DNA from 2 places in the Enterobacter sp. UNJFSC 003 genome. Region 2 is predicted to be linked to the other one. Evidence: predicted binding sites of a transcription regulator. Region 2 holds the regulator's gene; the other holds the start of a gene.

Region 1 (3,158 bases), on a different contig from region 2:
TATTGCACTTCACCTGCCGTCACCGCTTCGCACTCGCACACCAGGCTACGGCTAAGTCGGCCTTCGCCCAGCCAGGTCGGAGTTCTGTCGCCGTGGCGATAAATGGCCGAGCCGCGAAGAGGTGCGGGGAGTGAGATGATCTTTTGGAGCGTTTTCTCGGTCGACTGGCGCGAGCCGGGCAGCGGCTGCTCCGCCGTGACGCACCGTTCGGTATTCCCTAGCTTGCGGCAGACGGCATCGGTAGCCCATTCCGCCATCAAACGGTAGGTCATCAGCTTGCCGCCAGTAATGGTGATAAACCCCTCCATTCCGTCGCGCTTAGCATGATCGAGCAGCACAATGCCGCGGCTGACGTTACGTCCGCTCGGGTCGTTATCGCTGGCAACCAGCGGGCGTATGCCCGCGTAGGCGCGAAGGATACGGGTCTGCGCCATTACCGGTGCCAGCTTTTCCCCTTCGCGCAGCAAAATGTCGACTTCTTCTGCCGTCACCCTGTTGTCATCAATCTCGCTGTAATCCACGTGGGTTGACGTGGTGCCAATCAGCGAGATGGTGTCGCCCGGCACCAGAATATCGGCGTCAGACGGTTTGCGGCAGCGGTTAATCACATGGTTATTGATGCGATGATCCAGGATCAGCAGAGAGCCTTTGGCCGGGAACATGCGAACGGATAAGTCAGCATATTCGGCAATGCGTTGACCCCATATTCCCGCCGCGTTAATGACGACGGCGGCAAACAGCTCGCTGTGTTCGTTATAACGGGTGTCGAAAAGGCGCACGCCGCAGACGGTATTGCCTTCGCGGATAAGCCCGGTGACGTCATGCCCGGTCAGGATCCGCGCGCCGTGCTCCCGGGCATCCAGCATATTGGCGGCCGTCAGGCGGAAGGGGTCAACCGTGCCATCCGGGACCTTCACCGCGCCGATCAGGGCAGGGTTTACCGAGGGTTCTAAACGACGCGCCAGCGCGGGATCAATGGCCTCAGCCTGAATGCCCGCTGAGCCGCATGCGGCAATAAAGGTGTGCTGAAAGGCGAGGTCATCTTCGGGAAGGGTGATAAAGAGGCCGTCGGTCGGCTCGATGCAGTGGCGAGCGATGCGCTTGAGGATTTGGTTTTCAGCAATACACTCGCGCGCTGACTCACCGTCGGTCACCGCATACCGCGCGCCGCTGTGCAGCAGGCCATGATTGCGGCCGGTTGCGCCGGTCGCGATGTCATGACGCTCCAGCAGCGTCACGCTTAAGCCCCGCAGGGCGCAATCGCGTGCAATCCCGGCACCGGTCGCGCCACCACCAATGATTATCACATCGCTGTAGCGAGGATCGTGAAGTGTCATTGTCATCCCTCAATGTTCGTTTTTTACCATTTAGCCACATCAATTTTGTGGTTTGTTTGATTTCGAACATAAACGCGCTCAATTCGAAAGTGAAACGTGATTTCATGCGCTTTTTTGCGCATTCTGTCATATTTCTGTAACAATCTGTGCGTTGATTCACAGTAACAATCACTGTGATTTCTTAACATCCCCGCCTCTGGAACCAGGTGCGAGCCACCTGCTCATTTACTACAAGGCCACGGAGGCTGTTATGCTCAGTATCTTCAAACCTGCGCCGCATCGGGCGCGTCTGCCAGAGGCAGAAATAGATCCGCTTTATCGCCGCCTGCGCTGGCAAATCTTCCTGGGGATTTTCTTCGGGTACGCCGCTTATTACCTTGTGCGTAAAAACTTTGCGCTCGCAATGCCGTATCTGGTGGAGCAGGGCTTTTCGCGTGGCGATCTGGGGTTCGCGCTGTCGGGGATCTCCATCGCGTACGGTTTTTCCAAGTTCATTATGGGATCTGTGTCGGATCGCTCGAATCCGCGCGTGTTCCTGCCTGCCGGTCTGATTTTAGCGGCAGCGGTCATGCTCTTTATGGGCTTTGTGCCGTGGGCGACCTCCAGTATCGCGGTGATGTTTGTGCTGCTGTTCCTGTGCGGCTGGTTCCAGGGGATGGGGTGGCCGCCGTGCGGACGCACCATGGTGCACTGGTGGTCGCAGAAGGAGCGTGGCGGGATCGTGTCGGTGTGGAACTGCGCGCACAACGTGGGCGGCGGTATTCCGCCACTGCTATTCCTGCTGGGGATGGCCTGGTTCAATGACTGGAAAGCCGCACTGTACATGCCAGCCTTTGGCGCGATCGTGGTGGCGCTGATTGCTTTCGCACTGATGCGCGACACGCCGCAGTCCTGCGGTCTGCCGCCGATTGAAGAGTATAAAAATGACTATCCGGACGATTACAGCGAGCAGCATGAAGAAGAGCTGACCGCAAAACAGATTTTCATGAAGTACGTGCTGCCCAACAAACTGCTGTGGTACATCGCGGTGGCGAACGTATTTGTCTACCTGCTGCGCTACGGCATTCTCGACTGGTCACCAACGTATCTCAAAGAGGTGAAGCACTTCGCCCTGGATAAATCCTCTTGGGCCTATTTCCTCTATGAATACGCCGGGATCCCCGGCACGCTGATTTGCGGCTGGATGTCGGACAAAGTGTTCAGGGGCAACCGCGGCGCAACGGGCGTCTTCTTTATGACCCTGGTGACTATCGCAACCGTCGTTTACTGGCTCAACCCGCCGGGTAACCCGGGTGTGGATATGGCCTGTATGATTGTTATCGGCTTCCTGATTTACGGCCCGGTCATGCTGATTGGCCTGCACGCTCTGGAATTGGCACCGAAAAAAGCAGCAGGTACCGCCGCAGGCTTTACCGGTCTGTTCGGCTATCTGGGTGGTTCGGTCGCGGCAAGCGCCATTGTGGGCTATACCGTCGACTTCTTCGGCTGGGACGGCGGCTTTATGGTCATGATTGGCGGAAGTGTGATGGCGGTTCTGCTGCTGATTGTGGTCATGATCGGTGAAAAACGTCACCATGCCGACGTGCAGGCGCGTCGTCAATAAGGAGCATCGTGATGAAATTGACTCAACTTGCAACCGGTCTGCTGCTGGCCGGCCTGATGACAGGCTCCGCGCTGGCGACCGATAAGATTGTGATTGCCCACCGCGGTGCGAGCGGCTACTTACCGGAGCACACGCTCCCTGCAAAAGCGATGGCCTATGCGCAGGGTGCGGATTACCTGGAGCAGGATCTGGTGATGACGAAGGACGATCGGCTGGTT
Region 2 (3,158 bases):
GACAGTATCTGGGGGGCAATTTAAACGCTTATAACGTTTAAAGGCAAGGAGGGATCGTAAAACCAGAACAATATGCCAGCATGAAAATACCAACCAGCACAATCCGCTAAGTATAAGAAAAACCCATGGCTAATCATGCGAACAAAAAAACATCAACCGTATAATATTCACTCGGGTTTTACTTGACTGCAAAGCAAACGGGCCAGCAATGACTGGCCCGTGGCAAGGAAAAGTGACGCGCCTGAATTCAAGCGCTGTTTTTGGCAATTAATCGTTCCGGGATGACGAAGCTAAAACGGGTTCCTTTGCCCAGCGTGCTCTGAATATCGAGTCGGCTTTCGTGGTGATTAACCGCGTGCTTAACAATGGCCAGGCCCAGCCCGCTTCCCCCAGTCTGCCGCGAACGGGCTTTATCCACCCGGTAGAATCGCTCGGTCAGGCGCGGTATGTGCTCAGGCGAAATACCGGGGCCATTGTCCTCAACGCTAAACTCGGCACCCGTTGAGGTATGCTGCCAGCGCACCACAATGTGCGTCCCTTCAGGGGTGTGATTTACCGCGTTATACACCAGGTTAGAGATGGCGCTTCGCAGTTCGTCTTCGCTACCGAGCACCTTCAGGGTGTTCTCTACCTCAAATGTAAGCTCATGTTTTTTATGACTTAAGGTTTGCGCTTCTCGCTCGACCACCCGCAGCATCATCGGCACATCAATGGTGTCTGTGAGCGCAAGAGTGGGTGCTGCCTCAATTTTAGACAACGTCAGAAGCTGTTTCACCAGGCCTTCCATCCGGTGCGTTTGCTCGCGCATGGTATGCAGCGCTTTCTCACGCGGTGCCCCTTCCAGCGTTTGCTCCTGCATCATCTCAAGATAACCCTGAAGCACCGTCAGCGGCGTGCGTAGCTCGTGGCTGACGTTGGCAAAAAAGTTACGTCGCGCCCCTTCAAGCTGGTACATCTGGGTGACATCACGCGCCACCATCAGCCACTGCCGATCGCTGTAGGGCATCACGCGAATTTCAAGATGGTGCCCATTGTTGAGCTTAAGATTGTGCGGGCGCGTAAAGTCACGCTTTTTCAGATACTGCGTAAACTCGGGATAACGCAGCAGGTTAAGGATGTTCTGACCATTATCGTCCGGCCAGCGCAGGCCCAGCAGCTGTTGCGCGAGACCATTACACCAGAAGATGGTTCCTTCTTCCGTGGTCAATATCACCGCATCCGGCAGCGACTCCGCCCCGCTGCGAAAGCGTTTGATCAGGCTTCCCAGCTCGCGACGGCGCTTTTTATTACGCATCTGCATTTGATGCAGACCGTACAGAAGCGGCTCCCAGCTTCCGCTTCCCGGCGGAGGCGTCATACTTCTGTCAACCCATAGCCACCAGGAGAGGCGCAGTAAATTCCAGAAATGCCAGATCAGTAATCCTGTAACCGATGCCAGCAAAAACCACGGTAAATATCCAAGAAAGGCCCCCAGAATGAAGGCCGGAATACAGCATAAGATCAGTTCAAAGACGAGCCTTTTCCATGACAGACGTTCCAGCACGCGTCACACTCCTGTCATTGTTCAGAAACGGGTCGAAAAACGATAACCCGTGCCGCGGACCGTCTGCACCATGCGATCGTGGCCGCTCAGTTCCAGCGCTTTACGCAGGCGGCGAATATGGACGTCGACCGTCCGGTCTTCGACATAGACGTTAGTTCCCCAGACGTTATTCAGCAACTGTTCGCGGCTGTAAACACGTTCCGGATGCGTCATAAAGAAGTGCAGGAGCTTAAATTCAGTCGGCCCCATATCGAGAGGGTTTTCACCGGTCATCACGCGATGTGAGGTGGGGTCAAGGCTCAGCCCCTGCATTTCAATCACCTCTTCCACCGCCATCGGTGAAATACGGCGCATCACCGCTTTGATGCGAGCAACCAGCTCTTTTGGCGAGAACGGTTTAGTAATGTAATCGTCCGCGCCGGTTTCCAGGCCGCGCACACGATCCTCTTCTTCACCGCGCGCCGTGAGCATTACAACCGGAATATCGCGGGTCATCGCTTCACGTTTGATGTGTTTGATAAACTGCAGACCGGAGCCGCCAGGCAACATCCAGTCAAGCAGAATCAGATCGGGCCAGGGTTCATTCAGCTGGTTCACCGCGCTGTCATAATCTTCCGCTTCAACCGGCTGGAAGCCATTTTGTTCGAGCACGAAGCACACCATTTCACGAATTGGAGCTTCATCTTCTACGACCAGAATACGTCTCGCCATACTTTGCCCTGTCTTATCTTATTTAAGTTACAAGTTTGTAATGCGGCGTCATTATGCGTCAGATTTATGACAGATTTATGAAAAACATTACCACCATAAATGGCAAACCGTTGTTTTATTACAGCGGTTATTTTCCGTTCTCTGAAAGTTTATAATCCCCATCATCATTTTTCGCCACGGATCTCTTATGCGCCTACTTCACACCTCGGACTGGCATCTGGGTCAAAATTTTTACAGCAAAAGCCGCGCCGCTGAACATGAAGCGTTCCTGAACTGGCTGCTGGATACCGCCCTGGCGCAGGACGTTGACGCGATTATTGTGGCAGGCGATATTTTTGACACCGGTCAGCCGCCAAGTTATGCACGTGAGTTATATAACCGTTTTGTGGTCAATCTCCAGCAGACGGGTTGTCATCTGGTGATTGTTGCCGGAAACCACGACTCCGTCGCAACGCTGAACGAATCTCGCGACATTCTGGCCTTCCTCAATACCACCGTGGTCGCCAGCGCCGGTCATGCCCCGCAGATCCTAAATAAACGCGATGGCACGCCGGGCGCGGTGCTGTGCCCGGTTCCGTTCCTGCGCCCCCGCGATATCGTGCAAAGCCAGGCGGGGCTCTCCGGCGGAGAAAAACAGCAGCACCTGTTGCAGAGCATTACCGACTATTATCACCAGCAATACGCTGATGCCTGTACCCTGCGCGGTGAACACTCTATCCCCGTGATCGCTACCGGGCACCTGACGACGGTCGGAGCCAGTAAAAGTGACGCGGTACGTGACATTTATATTGGTACGCTGGATGCTTTCCCGGCACAAAACTTTCCCCCTGCCGATTACATTGCGCTCGGGCATATTCACCGCGCGCAGATAATCGGCGGCTGCGAGCACATTCGCTACTGCGGC

The links. The regulator PhoB, encoded in region 2, activates phosphate uptake and scavenging genes when phosphate is short. The targets are predictions, from matches to a motif close to CTGTCATAAAACTGNCNNAT.
Region 1: a site for PhoB is predicted at 1,461-1,480, ahead of glpT (glycerol-3-phosphate transporter). Genes of this name have one in related genera too.

Annotation. Positions count from the first base shown of each region.
Region 1 covers NZ_JBAKHK010000001.1:292,107-295,264, forward strand. The annotation lists gene glpA (anaerobic glycerol-3-phosphate dehydrogenase subunit A) at 1-1,337, opposite strand, end outside; gene glpT (glycerol-3-phosphate transporter) at 1,588-2,940, shown strand; gene glpQ (glycerophosphodiester phosphodiesterase) at 2,952-3,158, shown strand, end outside.
Region 2 covers NZ_JBAKHK010000003.1:331,389-334,546, forward strand. The annotation lists gene phoR (phosphate regulon sensor histidine kinase PhoR) at 248-1,543, opposite strand; gene phoB (phosphate response regulator transcription factor PhoB) at 1,565-2,254, opposite strand; gene sbcD (exonuclease subunit SbcD) at 2,442-3,158, shown strand, end outside.